3 regions of the Heyndrickxia sp. NPDC080065 genome follow, and region 2 is predicted to be linked to each of the others. Evidence: riboswitches for the same ligand, from Rfam matches in the RefSeq annotation. Region 2 holds a riboswitch; each other region holds the start of a gene.

Region 1 (5,697 bases), on a different contig from region 2:
ATTCCTTGATCATATTCGATGGTTGCATTTGTTAAATTTTCACCATCTGTCATACTATTCGATAGCTTGTAAATTTCCTCTTCTGCAGCTGGATCTATCGCGATAAGCATCATCTCATTCGGGAATCTTAAACTACCGCCTGGAGGCATATAATTGACAAAACCACCATTTTCCTCTTTATAAGCTTGGGAAAGAATACTACTTTCTGTAGCCGAACCAGCATATTCACTAATGTGGGAATGGTCCCCAAAAATATGGGTATGCAAACCATCGAAGGCTGTTACTTTTGTACGAATAATATGAAAGCTTCCTGTTTCTGCTTTATTATAGTTTGCGGATAATTGATCGAAATCGAAATAGCCAAGGAGTGATAACGGAGCTGCCACTTTTACACCGGTAATAGATCGAATTTTTTTCAAGTCATTCATGGAGATGCCGCCATAGCTTGCAACGCTGGCTTGAGGTGCTACCCACCCATCCTCTAACCCTTTTGTTGCTTTTTCCTGCTTTGGCAGAACGAGAATATCGTATTGATAACGCCAATGCTTTTTTAAATCATCCTTCGCTTGAATAACAATCCGATTACTGACTGATTGTGAACTTAAGTAACCTAATCCTAAACAGCTTAGAATCATAAATAATGTTAAAAATAGAGGCCAACGTTCGCGTAATGTAGTTTTTAAAAAAATAAATATTTTTAATCCCTCCTTAAGATTTATGAACGTGGTTTTTATAAAAAAATTATAAACTATTCCGAATATTGATTCTATTATTAGTTACATTTTTGTAAATATTTATTAATTTTCCAACACTATAATACTTATAAACTAATTTTTTTATGAAAAAATAACCTCACTTAATGAGGTTATCAATATTACTTTATATATAGATTTTTCTTATTGAAACCATGTTTTAGATACGAATAAACAAACACAAAAAATACATATCATCGACAGCGAAAACAACCAATCCTTACCTGATATCTTCAACTCATGATAGAATGTTCGTTCCTTACTACCTGCAAATCCTTTTGATTCCATCGCAATTGCTGTTCGTTCTGCCTTTCGAATAGCGCTTGCCAACAGTGGAATGGTGTATTTCTTTACTAGTTGAATTCTCCCCTTCAGCCCCTTCTCCCAATGCACTCCTCGTATTCGATGAGCATTTCTAATGATAGTGAATTCTTCCTTTAATAAAGGCAAAAATCGATAACCTGCCAAGATCCCATATACAAGTTTGGGTGGAAGTTTGCACTGCTGCAAAAGGCTTAGCATAAACTTTGTTGTGTCCGTAGTTAAAATAAACATGAGAGAAAGTGCAGCAAAGCAAAGAACTCTAAGTCCTAAGGATAATCCCGTACTCAATCCATAATTAGTGATCTCGATTGGACCAAATTTAACATAAGTCAGCACATTTACACCATTCGGTGGATTAGAAAATATCGTTGTTGTCCATACATATCCAAATGCAATGATAATAAAAGGGAGAAATCGAACGAACCATTTTTTAGGCATTACCTTACCAAAAATAAAAGTGATCAAAATCGTAAAAAGCAAGAAAAGCAGCGGTGTAACCGGATCAAAAACAAAAGCTAGAAGCAAGACAGACATCAAGACTGTAAATGCTTTTATACTAGGATTTAACGACTGAAGTCGCAACTAACTCACCTCTATTTCTCCACTGTTTCACTACTGCATATCGTAAAGGCAATTCAAGATTTGCTTTCTCAATTTGTTCAGTATGCATGGAAAATAGATCATGGGGTGTTCCTTGAAAGGAGACTTCCCCATTTGAAAGTACAATCACTTGATGGGCATAGTTTGCGACCAATTCCATATCATGTGTCACCATCAATGCTGTCATCCCTGATTTAACACGGTCTTCAACGAGTTTCATTAATTCGTCGGTTGCCTTTCCATCCTGCCCAAAGGTGGGCTCATCAAGAATAAGCAAGTCTTGATCATCAATAAGCATTGTAGCTACACTTAATCTCCTCTTTTGTCCCTGACTTAGCGAAAAGGGATTATTGTTCTTTAGTTCAGTTAATCGACAAGCTGAAAGAACATTCTCAACCTTGGTCTCGATATCCTTGTACCCAGTTTTTTTCATTTTCAAACCAAATGCCACTTCATCAAATACAGTGTCAGTTATAAATTGGTGCTCTGGATTTTGAAAAACATATCCAATGGAATTCCGCTTTTCTAATTCCGATAAGTCCTTTAATAATTTATTCTCAAAAATGATTTCCCCATGCTTTGCCGTAAATAACCCTGCTAACAGCAATGATAAGGTAGACTTGCCGGCGCCATTTGGACCAATAATGGCTGTCCATTGACCCTTCCCGATCGTTAAATCAATATTTTTTAATATAGGTTCACTTCCACGCAAAAATGAAACGTTTTTCATTTCAATCAATGTTTTGGATGGAGATGAAATAGTCGGCATGAATAAATTTTGGACATATTTTTCATCCAACTCCTTGACTAATTCATCCAACGTGAACGAAAAAAAATCCGCCTTAAATTGTTGACCAAAAATCGTTACCTTAGGTAAACACAAACCCAGCTCTTTCATTTCCTCAAAATGATTAACCAATCCTTCTTTCAATAAACCATCATACATGAGATTCCCAGTTTGTGTCAGAACAAGACAGCGGTCAAGGTATGGGATCCAATAATCAAGCTTATGCTCAATCACAATCAGTGAGAAATCCAGCTTCTTTTGAAGTGAATCAATGGTTTGTACAAACTCCTTTGTTGCAGCTGGATCCAATAATGCAGTAGGTTCATCGAGAATGAGGATTTCTGGCTCCATGGCAATCACACATGCAAGAGCTAGCTTTTGTTTCATTCCCCCCGACAATGTAGAAATTTGAGCATACTTATATTTTTCAAGACCAACTAAAGAAAGGGATCTATCTATTTTTTTCACCATTTCTTCTCTAGGTATGTTTATATTTTCTAAACCAAACGCAATTTCATCCTCTACTGTAAGCATGCAAAATTGTGATTCAGGATCTTGAAACACAACCCCTATGTGCCTGCTTAATTCCCCTGCAGCATATGCTTCAATTTCTTTTCCTCTAAAACAAATAGTTCCCGTTCGATTACCTTCAATAGAACGTGGGATTAGCCCATTTAAACAGAGAGTTAAAGAGCTCTTTCCCGATCCGCTTGGCCCTAATAAAAGAAGTTTTTCTCCCTTATCTAAAGAGAATGATATATTTTTTAAAATTGATTCATCCTCATACGAAAGTGAAAGATTCGAAACCTCTAATATTTCTTTACTTGGCTCCATTGTTATCACGCCGCTTTTCTCTTTTTTATCTCTTTGCCCAGTGGCATTCCGTTGAGTACTCCCGTTTTGGCCAATCCTTCACTAATATATTTTCCAAGCAAACCAGCAAGTAGTGCACCGGATATCATTCTTATGACAAGCATCGATAACACGTAAGTAGTTGAAAGTGTGGCAAAGCCTGAAATAAAATACCCCCAGGCAAAACTAAAAATGGATGCACCCACTCCAGCAAGCATTAACACCCAGGTGGAATAACGCTTCCATCCAGTTGCAGCAAATACAGCCTCTGCACCAAGTCCTTGGATAAAGCCAGAGATTAATAGTCTAGGCCCAACTGCATTTCCAATTAAAATTTCTACAAATGCAGCAATCGTTTCAGAAAGAACCGCCGCACCAGGTTTACGAATAATATTCGCTACAATAATAGAAACAATAAACCAGATTCCAAAGATCGGTTCGTAACCTATCGGACCAACTAATCCAAAAAAGACATTCCCCAGCTGGGCAAATAATAAATAAACGATAGCAAAGACAATCCCTAATACCGACATTACAACAATTTCACGTAGATTCCATTTCGACATTGTTCCTGCCCCCCTTATTTATTTTTCCTTGATGGACTGTTCGCTGAAATATTGACCGTCATTGTCACATGGTTTACTTTTTCCTGTGTGTAATGGAAGGACTGCTCTAAAGTAGCAAATACATCATGAGCATCACCATCTAATCGACTAGCATAGTGGATTCCACTTGTAAATGTGCCCTTTTCCTTAGCCAAATCAACAACATCAGCAATAATTTGCATATATGATTCATTATTCATAGGATAGAGAGCGAATTGTGTCGGCGCCTCAATATGTAAGTTCTTTATCTTATCTTCATTCATTCGTACACCATCAGCTGACATAAAGACATCCCCATCTGAATCCCCTGGACATCCGATTGAAAAAGTTCCATTTAGAACGACATGTTTTTCAGTTTGTGCAGATAATAAATAAATCGCTTTAGCTACATCAAATACATGCTCCATTTTCCCTCGAATCACTGTACTTATATCATCTGTTTTAACCCATACTTTAGAAGTATCCACTTGTTCAAGGGTGGATAAAATAATGTCTACAAACTCATCTGTCATTGGGTAAAGCGAAAAACGAAAACCTACAATTCTACTTGTTCCGCATGATTGTGTCATAAAAATTCTCCTCCAATATAGAAATTAATCTTTTTAGAGAATAAAAAAACTGCATCTCACGGAAGATGCAGTAGTATCCAAATAAATGTAACCAAAATGATTTACAAAATACTACTACACTTCCCCACGCTAGTATTATCTAGATCGGGTAATAAGGGATCGGAACGCTCTTCCACGTTCACATCTCAGCTATTTCAGCACCCCTAGTGCAGATAGGTTATATGCAGTTTTATTATTCGCACTTATCATACATGACAAAGAATCATGTGTAAAGATACTTAATTTTATTTTTTCTGAAAATGTCTAATTATCATCTTTTTATATTATTCTAGAAAAATATTTTTTATGCAATAAAATTCATTTACATGGTAAAATATACACTTTCTATTTTCATTGCTTTTGGTTTATGATATCGTTATATAGTTATTAATATTAATTTTCATAAATAAATATCCATCTGATAGATTTTATACTAGTTACTATAGGAATAATGAACGAATGTTAGAGGTGCCATAATTATGGGTAATCAAATAGAACAAACTAACGTCACCCAAAATGGTGAATTAAAACGCAGCTTAAAGGCGCGGCATTTGATGATGATATCACTTGGCGGATCAATTGGTACAGGGCTTTTTCTAGGAAGTGGAGCCGCTATTTATCAAGCAGGACCTGGAGGGGCATTACTCGCCTATCTGATTATTGGTGTCATGGTCTATTTCATTATGACCAGTCTCGGTGAACTTGCTTCCTTTATGCCCACAAGCGGCGCCTTCAGCACATATGCTACTCGGTTTATTGACCCTGCATTAGGGTTTGCATTAGGCTGGAACTATTGGTACAGCTGGGCGATTACACTTGCTGCAGAACTTTCCGCTTCTACACTAGTAATGAAGTTCTGGTTCCCTAATAGCCCATCATGGTTATGGAGCGGGCTTTTTATACTCATCATTTTCGGTATCAATATCCTTTCCGTTAAAGGATATGGAGAAGGGGAATATTGGTTTTCGTTTATCAAAGTCGCTACCATCATTATTTTCATCATTGTTGGTTTCTTAATGATATTTGGAATTATGAAGGGCGATGCCGTCGGCTTTAAAAACTTCACGATTGGAGACGCTCCGTTCCACGGAGGAATCTTAGCAGTCATAGGTGTGTTTCTAACAGCTGGTTTTTCCTTTCAAGGGACAGAAATTGTTGGTGTCGCTGCT
Region 2 (5,697 bases):
ATACAGCACATCCGGTGTAATTGAAATAAAATATCCATTTCGGGACATCTGTTCGATTGTTATCTGATCACCTTTGAACCAATGAAAATGAGCCTTCGCATATGAATATTTTTCTAGTAAATCACAAACGATGGGCGCATCCTCGTAAACAGCATGAAGGACAATCGGCTTCTTTAGTGAAACGGCTTGTTGGATAAAGAACTCTAGTATTTCAATATACGGTTCTATTGGAACTTCTTTATGCTCTTGTCTTAAATAATATGGAAGGCCCACTTCACCAACCGCAATCATTTCCTTCTGATGTTTTTCAATAAAATGCTGCAAGTCAGCCAATTCCTGTTCGTCCGGTAGAGCCTGTTCGGGATGAAATCCGAAAGCGGGTTTTATTCGCTTGTCTTCCTGATGCAATGCCATATTGGCTTCCGCAGAAGTCAAATGCTGTGACACAGAAATAAGTGCCTCAACTTTATGTTTTTCCATTTCCCGTAAAATGCTCTTCCGTTCGTCATCATTATATAAATCTAAATGAATATGTGCATCGATAATAGAACTATACATAAAATCCCTCCTGGCGGTTGGGACGCAGGGTCTGGTCCCGTGTCCCAAATGATACAAAACATAGGAAATAAAAAAGGTTTTGGAACAATGGACCAGACCCTCTGTTCCACTGTCCATGTGGGGTGGAAAAAAGTCGAAAATGTCCACGGACGGTGCCTGACACCTAATCTTTTAATTCTTGGTAGATAAGTTTTTTCCATTGGAGGAATTCTTCTGTTAGTAATGAGTCTTCGTTTCTTGGTCGTTTGAATGGGATGGTGAATTCTTTTTTCACCATGGCCGGTTTGGACGACAAGACGATAATCCGATCGGATAGATAGATTGCTTCCTCGATGTTGTGAGTGACAAATAAAATGGACCGTTTGTGTTCAGACCAAATCGATAGGAGCCATTTTTGCATTTCAAGTCTTGTTAATTCATCTAATGCGGAAAATGGTTCGTCCAGACAAATGATCGATTGCGGACTTAAAATACTTCGAATAAAGGATACTCGCTGCTGCATTCCGCCAGATAATTTGTGGGGGTATTCGTTTTCATATCCTTTTAGGCCCGCCCGCTCAATCATTTTCACTGCTTGCTCTTTATCGATTTTCCCAGCAATTTCTTGCCCTAACAGAACATTATCAAGAATGGTCCTCCAAGGGAATAGGGAAGAAGCCTGTGGTGTGTAGCTGATGGCCCCGCGTTTTCCGTTTATTTTTTCCCCATCGATGTAGATCGCACCTGAATCTGGGGAGCTGATTCCACCTATTAAACGGAATAAAGTACTTTTACCGCTGCCAGAAGGACCTAAAATGGAAACAAATTCCCCATCATTAATTGAAAAAGAAAGATCCTGTAAAACGAGCTGATCCCCAAATGATTTCGATATATTTTTTATCTCAAGTTTACTCATCTTTATGACCTTCTTCCTTTGGACGCCATTTTATGACTCTGTTTTCAATCCTAACGATCAATGCAAAAAATAGTAGAGCTAAAAATATAATCAAAAATATTGCAACAAACACGCGATCTGTTCGAAAAGAGGATGATGCTAATGTCATATAAACACCGATTCCTTTTTTAGCCCCTAGCCATTCAGAAATAACAGCTCCCATCACACTATACGTTGCTGAAATTTTCAAACCAGAAAAAACACTTGGCAATGCATATGGCCATTCCAGCTTCCAAAAAATCTGGCCTTTTGTTGCTCCAGCCATTTGCATATAGTGCTTCAGCTCATGACTTGTTTGTCTAAAGCCGTCCAAAGCGGCAACGGTAATAGGAAAAAAACATACAAGTGTAATAACTATAATTTTAGGTAAAATGCCAAAACCGAACCAAATGACTAATAATGGTGCTAAAACAATTACCGGAATGTTTTGCGAAACAATTAATAATGGATAAAAAGACTCGCGAATAAATGGAACACGATGTAAACAAATGGCAACAAGAATCCCTACACTGCTACCAATCAAGCATCCTATTAAAGCCAGTTGAATGGTTGAAAGCAAATGATGTGAATAATTTGGCCATCCTGTGATTGCTTCTTGTAAAATTTGTGATGGCGCAGGTAGCAGCCATGCTGGTACTTCCATAATCTTCGTAACAGATTCCCAAATGATGAATAAAAGGATGATGACCAAACATGGCCGCCATCCTTTTTGAATGAATGTTTTCATTATCGATATTTCTCCGTTAATACATCCATTGAAGCACCACTTGGTTGGTAGAGTACTTTTATTTGTGAAATGACATTCGTGCAGCCTAGCTCCATCATTTTCACATTCATTTTTTCAATGATGGCAAAAAGCTCGGTTAAATCGCCTTCCATCGTAGTTTCTAATGGACTGACCTGATATTTCACACCTGATTGATCAATGATTGAAATGGCTTCATCGACATATGGAATCACGTCTTCTCCATTTTTCGTTTTTGGGATAATTTGAATGCTTACAAGTGCATTTGCCATATTTACATCTCCTCTGATTTTTTTATTTTAAGCTTTGTTAAACAATGTTGTTGTTTCAAATAAAACCCTGTCTGGCATGCGTTCAGCTAGTTTTACTTCGTAAAGAAATCGCTTCACGCATACCATACAGGTCATTTATCAACAATAACCATTAACAAAGCCTTATTTTAAAATCTATTTCGGTAAAAATTCATTAGTAAATGCTTTTTCACTATCTAATTTTTTTTCAAGAAGACCGTTATCATACATCCAATTAGAATAGTTTTCCCAAACGGATAATTTTTGCTCTCCCCAGCGTGAAGCATCATCTTGATATTTTGGAGCTAGCCACTTCTGACTTGCTTTAACAAGTTTTGCATCAATATCCGGTACCGCTTTTATTAAAATATCGGCAGCATCATCTGGATGATCAATCGCAAATTTATATCCTTTTGAAACAGCAGCTAAAAAGTGTTTAACCGTTTCTGGATCTTTTGCGATCATTTTTTCATTTGTAGATAGGACGGGTGTATAGTAATCAAGCTTGTCTGAGTAATCTGTTAAATATACCATGTTTATTTTTTCGTTACGGAGTTCGGCTTCAACACCTGTCCATCCGTAATAAATCCACGCAAAATCAATATCTCTTTTAACGGCAGTAAAGAAATCAGTATCTCCCATGTTTACAATATCGACTTTTTCTACATTAGCTTTTTCTTTTTTCATCAGTGAGGAAAGGACTGCCTTTTCTACTGGAGATCCCCAGCCGCCATAGGTTTTATTTTCAAAATCCTTAGGAGAAGAAATGTTTTTTTCCTTTGGAGAAGCAAAACCAGATGTATTGTGCTGAATGATAGCAGCAATAGACACAATTGGCACCCCTTGAATACGGGCTTGGGTAATGCCTTCTTGATAACTTACACCAAAATCAGCTTTTCCAGAAGCAACAAGTTGATCTGCTCCTGCATCCCCAGGCATGATGATGTCTACATCTAATCCTTCATCTTTAAAATAACCTTTCTCTTTTGCCACATATAACCCGGTATGATTCGTATTAGGCGTCCAGTCTAACACGACCGATATATGTTTTAATCCTTTTTTCCCGTTCTTTTCACTTGTTGAATTTTTGCTGCTGCATGCAGATAAAAGAAGCATGGAGCAGACAACAACAAATAACCACTTTTTCAATTAAAGCTCCCCCTATTGTACTAACTAAGTTGTTAAAGGATAGTGCAAAATAGCGAGTTTCATAGCTAACATACTGAAAAAATCAAAAGCGCCCTAGGTTTAAAACCCAGGGCGCATACAAACACAATCATTCTATGTATTCAATATGTTCCCTACGCTGGTCTCAACCAGATCAGGTTCAAAGAGTCAGTATCTTACGGATACAATCTCAACCAGCAACACTGGTCCCCCTACAACTTTAACATTAGTATTTAATTATTTTCTCTTCAAACATACTATGACACAGCTCCGTTTATTTTTCAAGTGGGACATGGGGTCTGGTCCCGTGTCCCAGGATTATTCCACATTCAAAGCCAATTGGATCATCAGTTCGATGGCAGTAGGGATAGCATCTTCATCAATATCAAATAGTGGGTGGTGATGTGGATATTGACTTTTCTCACTTTGCATCCCGACATTAATGAAGGCTCCAGTTTTTTCTTTTAAGTAGTAAGAAAAATCTTCTGCTCCCATCGATGGATCCATTGGTTCAAAAGCTTCCCCTCCAAATGTATCGTTAATCACTTTCTTAGCAAATTCGCATGCTTCTGGGTGATTATATAATGGTGGAGTTCCTTCAATAAATTCATAATGTCCTTTGGCACCAAAACTTGCACAAATGGACTCGGTTAATTGAGCTGTTCTTTTGTGCATTAATTCAGCGGCTTCAAATGACAATGCTCGGATCGTCCCTTGCAGCTTTACTTCTGATGGAATGACATTGTACGAGTTTCCTGCTTGCATTCCTCCAAAAGAGATGACACCTGGATGCAAGGGGTGTAAATTTCTACTAACAATAGATTGAAAGCTTTGAATAAGATGAGTGGCAATATAAATTGGATCTACCGAGTCTTGCGGTTGACCACCGTGACCGCCGATCCCTTCAATTGTAATATCAAAGTCATCGCTAGAGGCCATGGCAAAGCCTGTCGCAAAGCCAATTTTTCCAAGTGGAAGCCTTGACATTAAATGGATCCCATAAATCACATCGACCTCGTCTAATATTCCTTCACTGACAAGTTGTTTCGCACCGCTTGGAGATGCTTCCTCTGAGCTTTGAAAAATAAAAACGATGTTATTTTTTACTAAGTGAGGGTTCAAACTCATCCATTTAGCAACAGCGAGAAGTATCGCAGTATGACCATCATGTCCACAGCCATGCATAACACCAGGTACGGTGGATAAATATGGCTTGTCACCTTCTTCTTGAAGGGGAAGAGCATCCATATCAGCCCTGAGAGCAACGGTCTTTTTCCCTTCGGTTCCTTTAAAATATGCGATCACATTCGGAGCAGAGAAACGCGGGTCGACAGGAATTCCGAATTCCGCTAACTTCTCTTTCACGTATGCAGCCGTATTGTATTCCTGTCCAGAGAGCTCTGGGTGCATATGAAAATGTCTTCGCTGTTCAATTGTCCAAGATTTTAATTCTGAATCAACTAATTTTGTTTGTAACATAGTTAAATCCTCCAATGTATTATTTAGGGCTCTTTTCGTAAACTTTTGAATCGAAAAACTTTATTAAATCGCCGTGTAACTGTAAATTTTATGAATTTTTTGCGTGAAGATTACCAAATTCAACCTTATTTTAAAATGGTCCATAGTGAATCGCTTGTGCGATAAGCAAGAAAACAATAGCAATACCTATTTCGATTAATAGAAATGGCAGAACCCATTTAAACCATTTTGTAAAAGGAATCCCGGCAACGGCAAGACCTGCTATGAGTACACCAGCTGTTGGGAAAATGGAATTCGTGATGCCATCCCCAAGCTGAAAGGCCAATACTGCAGTCTGTCTTGTCACACCAACAAGATCGGCCAATGGAGCCATAATAGGCATTGTAAGTGCGGCCTGACCGCTCCCTGACGGAACAAGGAAGTTAAGAAAGAGCTGCACAAAAAACATGCCGATTGCGTTCAACGCTGGTGATAGATGGCTTAATAGGGAAGAAGCGTAATATAAAACGGAATCCATTAATTTT
Region 3 (5,697 bases), on a different contig from region 2:
CAGACGATCATTCCGATCATATATCCTAGTCCAGTCATAAACATGTCCTCACCCGGATACGATGGTTTGATGGTAGAATTTTTATAAGCTAAATAGATGAATAGTCCGATATATATGGATTGACCGACTATTACCGCATGTAGCCTTTTTAATAAAGGCTTCCTAAAGCTTTCTTTTATAAATACCCATGCAATCACACTTACAACCGGTGATATTACAATAAAAAAAGGTGTTGAAAACGGGATGAAAAAAACACCTAAAATAGTCAAACCTATTAATATAATGTTTATTACTAATATCGAGCCTCCTGCAGTCCATGCATTTTTAAAATCAAATCTTGTTTTAAGATTTTGTCGGATAAATATTAAACTAAAAAACGCTAAAAATAGTGCAATACATCCCAACATGGTTAACGACATATTTTCCCCCTCCTAATATACATAGAAATTCTATGTAGTATTTTAAAAAATTAGAGACCATTTACGATCCCAAATTTATAAGCTACTTTACTAATCGGATAGAAACATAAAGTGGACAAAACACAAAAGAAAAGAAACATCGGATTTAATAAAGGTGAGAAAAAGCCTTCTGGATAAAATTCAAAAAGAACCGCTACCATTAAAGCTACATTAGGAATTAAAGCGACTATTAACGTTTTACGTACAAGCCTTTTCCCCTTTGGTCCATATTGTTTACCGATAAAATATCCTATGTAAAACCAGTAAAGTAAATAAAGCAGAAGAATGTACTCAGACATATGGACCAAGAAAGTCCAGACATTGCTCAATATCGGAAATAACGATGCTTGATTGCTGATTGCTATGAAAAAACCGCCAATAAAAAAACACCAGTTTATTAGAATAAAATGTATTGGGGTATTCTGTTTTGAATTGGATGTTGTACAAAAACCCTTTCCTAATTCTATAGGATCCCCCATGGAATCGAGTACCTCTTCAAGCGCTTGTTTCTCACTAACCCCTAATAGCATTCTTTCCTTTACTCCCTCTTCAATATGCGAAGAGATTTCATTACAAATTCCAACTGCATCAGGATGATTGTCTAAAGCTACTTTTACATTATCTATATATTCAACCTTTAACTTTAACATTATGAATCTCCCAACACCTTGGACATCACACTGACAAAACTGTTCCATTCCTTTGACTTATGAAGTAAAACCTCTTTTCCATCCTTTGTAATACGGTAATATTTTCGAGCTGGCCCCTTTTCCTGCTCCTGCCAATAGGAATCAATATATCCCTTTTCCTCTAACTTTTTCAATGCAGGATATAATGTCCCTTCTTTTACATGAAGTGCTTCATCACTTCTTCTTTCCATTTCCTTCGCTAATTGGTAACCGTACATGTCTCGTTCATCTAATAAATGCAATAAAAGCAGCGAAGTACTTCCCTTCACAAGTTCCCGATTAAACAAAATATATCACCTACCTAGAAATAAGATGTATAGATTGTTTTTAACATATTAAGGAAACAAAAGCAATAAAAAAATCAATCTACAAATCTTCCCCATTATATTTTAATATTGCTGTGGTATCTTCAGGATAGATATTTCTTATAGCTTCAATAATTTCTTCTTTTCTAGTATTTACTTCTGGTTCAACTACTATATCTTCAAGATCATAAGGTCCTATTCGCCAATGACCAATAACTGCTCCCTTAAATTCTCCATCAATTAACAAATACTGTAATACTTCATAACCCTTATATTTTTCCTTAAGTGCTGACATATTCGCTCGCACTAAAAAATCGGATTTATCCAACATAAATACCGAACGAAAATCAGTTAATTGTTTATATTCTTTTACATCTTCACTTCGCATATAGCCTTTACCGAGATCTTTAATATCAACAAGCGCAATTTTTTCTTCTTCTTGTAATACTGTTATTACAGACCTTATTACTTTAATACTTAAGCTTGACCAGCTCTTAATTTGTTCTTCGGAAGCGAATACCATTCCATTTAAAAAATTTAAGATCACGTTTTTGAGAGAATCTATAAATTCCTCATCACTTACATTTATTTCAAACCATTCAGTAGCAAAATCGAACCATCCTGTATCCCAGTCTGTATCAACCTGGTCTTCATATACTAAAAAGGCTTCTTGTAGACTTTGTAAAGCCTTTGTAATTTCCGAGCTTGTATATGGAAGTTCTCCTTTCAGCTGTTCTTTCGATATTCCTCCGGTTTTCTTAATTAAACCGATAATCTCTTCATGAATGGGCTTAATCGTTTTTAGCGTTTTTCGGAATACTGTAGCATACAGTTTCAAATCTTCTTGGAGTACATATCCAACACGTCCTCCAATAAATCGACCTTTTACCATTCGATGTTTCTCTCTTAATCTACTTGATAGTAAAAAATCATCGATGTTTGTTCGATGTACTAATCTTGGAGGATCGCCTGGCCGTGTAAAATGAACAGGTGCAACGGGCTGTAACAGCCTAAATAGTTCAATATATTCTGTATGTCTATTTTCAATATCAATGGGATCGAGTAAACTTTGTCTCTTCATTCGTTCATATAAAATGATCTCTTTACTGAGCATGCTAGTATTTCTCCTCTTAAAGTATTAGTTAATAATTATTTCTTGCAGCTTTACTAAAAATCCTTTATATCCTTTTTATAAAAACAAAGTATAAATAAAAAATGATAGAGGGCAGCCCGAGGCAATGTTATTGAACACTTTACCTTAGGCTGCCCTCCTTACAATTTTCTACAAAATCAACATCTAAATCCTTAATCAAACGTTTGATTAAAAGATCACTAAACCCTTATTAAACTGATGTTTTTTCTGAATCACCCTACGCGAAAATTGTCACTTAAATATAAGTTTTTCCACAAGGAATGTTGAACTTTTTAAATAGTATCTCTTACGCTAATTTCTTCACTAGGATAGGCGCCATAGAAATAAGAATACCTAAAATAATTGCACAGAGTATGAAAGATCCAATCATTGATGTTCCGTTCGCGATAAAAGAATATAAAACAGCTGATTGCCCTTTTGGAGCATACTTTCCCCAAAAAATAAAGCCTGCAAGAAAGTGCCAAAAATATCGAGCTAAACTTCCGAAAAATACTCCAATAGCGGCCCAGAAAACAGCTTTTCTTCTACTTCCCTCCTGGATGCTGGATTGTATTAAAGGCTGAAAGAAACCAGCTATTCCGATAAATGCAAAAGCGATAAAATATTCGATAAATCCTTGTAAAGGAGTTAAAATACCGCCAGCAGCATCTCCTGTAACAACTTTCAGGAGCCCCCATAATAACCCTGAAACAAAACCCGCTTTTACTCCCCAGCGAAAGGCAACAATAAAGATGGGAACCATCTTAAATGAAATTGAAATAGCTGGGGATAGTTTAATAGATGGTATGAAATCTAAAAGCATAGCAAATGCCGCACATAGTGCTATTTCAATAAGTACAACTAAACGAAAATTTTTCATAAAAAAAATCCCTCCTATGTAATGTTTAATTAATAAACGATACCTCAAGAGGGAATATTTAAGAAAGAATAATTGATCATTATTCATTAAGACTCTTTTTCTATACAAAAACAGCCTTCATTAAAGCCACATCCCTACGCTAGAATTAACTAACAGGTTCGAAGGGTCAGAACTTAATGTTCACTCTCAGCAATATTGCTCCCCTTGTGGTAACGTTATTTAATTGGCACATCCATTGTATACCATTTTCATAAACTATGAAACAATTTTTTCTCTACAAAAAATTTTCAGATATTTTATTAGCAACCTCAAAACGACTTTTCTACAAAAATCGCCAATACCGTATTTAATCAAACGTTTGATTAAATACCTTTAAAACACCGGTATAATAATACTTTCTATAAATTTCATTTGAAAAATTTGCAGAAAAGGCAACTCTCAATAAACTAATCAAACGTTTGATTAAAAGATCGTTAAATCCTAATAAACTAGTATTTCAACTCAATCACACTACGCGAAAATTGTCATTTAAATAAGTTTGTTCCTAACCTCTCGTAACATTTATTTTAACTTGCTTTTCCTTTTGAAATAATTTCCGGATACCCATAGCTGCCATGTTCACTTAAATCAAGACCAACGATTTCTTCTTCTTCAGAAACACGAAGTCCGTTCATGAGCTTTTTCATCACATACAAGATAACAAACGAAACAACAAAAGCATATAAACCTGATACAAATACGCCTATAAATTGCACACCTAATTGATGAAAGCCTCCACCATAAAATAAGCCAGGCGATCCCACTGTTGCCAATTCCTTTGTTGCAAAGAAACCTGTTGATAAAGTTCCCCATACACCTGCTGTTCCGTGAACAGATAAAGCATAGATAGGATCATCAATTTTTCTTTTATCAAAAAATCTCATACTATAAAACACTAATATTCCAGCTACAAAGCCAATTACTACAGATGCCCAAGTAGTGACGAATGCACACGATGCGGTAATAGCTACAAGTCCAGCTAATGCGCCATTTAATATAGTAGTAATATCCGATTTACCTAATACCATCCACGAAATCAGAAGGGCAGCAAATGCACCGGCAGCGGCTGCTAAATTCGTATTTAGCGCAACAAAGCCAAAGAATCCATCTTTAACTGATAGGGTGCTGCCTGCATTAAATCCAAACCATCCAATCCACAGTAAAAGAGTTCCTAATGCTGTAAACACTTGGTTGTGACCAAAAATATTATTCACCGATCCATCTTTATTGTACTTACCAATTCTCGGCTTCAATAAAATTGTAGCAGCTAATGCTGCCATCGCTCCTGTCAAATGGACAACTGTTGAGCCTGCAAAGTCTTGTTTGCCATGTTCAGCTAACCAACCGCCTCCCCAAATCCAATGGGCAATGACTGGATAAACAGCAATTGAAAAGAGGATAGAAAAGATAACATAAGTGGAAAATTTCGCACGCTCTGCAAACCCTCCAAAAGCAATGGTTAATGAGATCGTGGCAAAAGCGAGTTGAAACAAAAAGAAGACTGAAGTAGAGAGATTATTACCATCTATTTCATAACCGGAGTAAAAAAAGTGAGAAAGTCCTATAAAAAAGTTTGAAGAATCACCAAAAATAAAAGCATATCCAACTGACCAAAATATAAGGGATCCAATACCAAATGTAATGATTGTTTTACCAGCAATATGTCCTGCATTTTTCATACGTGCGGATCCGGACTCCAGTAAAATAAATCCACCTTGCATAAGAATAACTAATATTGCCCCCAACATTACCCAAATACTATTCAATAATATTTCTGTTCCCATTGCAATCCTCCTAGTGTTATAAAATATAATAATTTTATGTTATAAAACATAACATACGATCTTATTTGTTATATATTTTAGAGGAGTTTTTATTAATGTCAATAAATATTCATAAATTTTTATTTTCATGTTATGAAATATAACATGAAATTTAGCCCAAAAAAAAGAGGAGGATTAAACCCCCAAATATTTTTCAAATAGCTGTGATTTTGACATAAAAAGATAAGTTGGTTTTTGATTTTTAATTCTGCGGAAGGAAAGCGATGTTGTAGAGAGAAGAAATATAGGCATTTGCGTAATTCTTTTAAACTGAGTGTATATCCCACTTTCTGGATACATTTGCTCAAATCCCAGCTTCTTTACACCTTTGTTAAGCATGGTAATGCCTATAACGCCTTTAATATTGTCAG

The links. A riboswitch is a leader RNA that binds a small molecule or an ion and turns the genes downstream of it on or off. The one in region 2 is predicted to bind thiamine pyrophosphate.
Region 1: it holds a riboswitch for thiamine pyrophosphate, as region 2 does, so the genes downstream of both, ACQKP0_RS21810 (YkoF family thiamine/hydroxymethylpyrimidine-binding protein) here and ACQKP0_RS04590 (ABC transporter substrate-binding protein) in region 2, are expected to answer to the same signal.
Region 3: it holds a riboswitch for thiamine pyrophosphate, as region 2 does, so the genes downstream of both, thiT (energy-coupled thiamine transporter ThiT) here and ACQKP0_RS04590 (ABC transporter substrate-binding protein) in region 2, are expected to answer to the same signal.

The regions. Positions count from the first base shown of each region.
Region 1 is NZ_JBNNWS010000022.1:26,223-31,919, reverse strand. Features, by position in the region: gene ACQKP0_RS21830 (FtsX-like permease family protein) at 1-635, opposite strand, end outside; gene ACQKP0_RS21825 (energy-coupling factor transporter transmembrane component T family protein) at 897-1,610, opposite strand; gene ACQKP0_RS21820 (ABC transporter ATP-binding protein) at 1,633-3,297, opposite strand; gene ACQKP0_RS21815 (ECF transporter S component) at 3,303-3,881, opposite strand; gene ACQKP0_RS21810 (YkoF family thiamine/hydroxymethylpyrimidine-binding protein) at 3,896-4,489, opposite strand; TPP riboswitch at 4,594-4,704, opposite strand; gene ACQKP0_RS21805 (amino acid permease) at 5,008-5,697, shown strand, end outside.
Region 2 is NZ_JBNNWS010000003.1:216,215-221,911, reverse strand. Features, by position in the region: gene ACQKP0_RS04610 (TatD family hydrolase) at 1-558, opposite strand, end outside; gene ACQKP0_RS04605 (ABC transporter ATP-binding protein) at 722-1,453, opposite strand; gene ACQKP0_RS04600 (ABC transporter permease) at 1,446-2,219, opposite strand; gene ACQKP0_RS04595 (thiamine-binding protein) at 2,219-2,509, opposite strand; gene ACQKP0_RS04590 (ABC transporter substrate-binding protein) at 2,684-3,676, opposite strand; TPP riboswitch at 3,809-3,918, opposite strand; gene ACQKP0_RS04585 (M20 metallopeptidase family protein) at 4,013-5,173, opposite strand; gene ACQKP0_RS04580 (YfcC family protein) at 5,304-5,697, opposite strand, start outside.
Region 3 is NZ_JBNNWS010000002.1:138,942-144,638, forward strand. Features, by position in the region: gene ACQKP0_RS02820 (hypothetical protein) at 1-419, opposite strand, end outside; gene ACQKP0_RS02825 (permease prefix domain 1-containing protein) at 470-1,108, opposite strand; gene ACQKP0_RS02830 (PadR family transcriptional regulator) at 1,108-1,434, opposite strand; gene ACQKP0_RS02835 (hypothetical protein) at 1,514-2,566, opposite strand; gene thiT (energy-coupled thiamine transporter ThiT) at 2,892-3,464, opposite strand; TPP riboswitch at 3,579-3,679, opposite strand; gene ACQKP0_RS02845 (ammonium transporter) at 4,031-5,287, opposite strand; gene ACQKP0_RS02850 (YkoP family protein) at 5,462-5,697, opposite strand, start outside.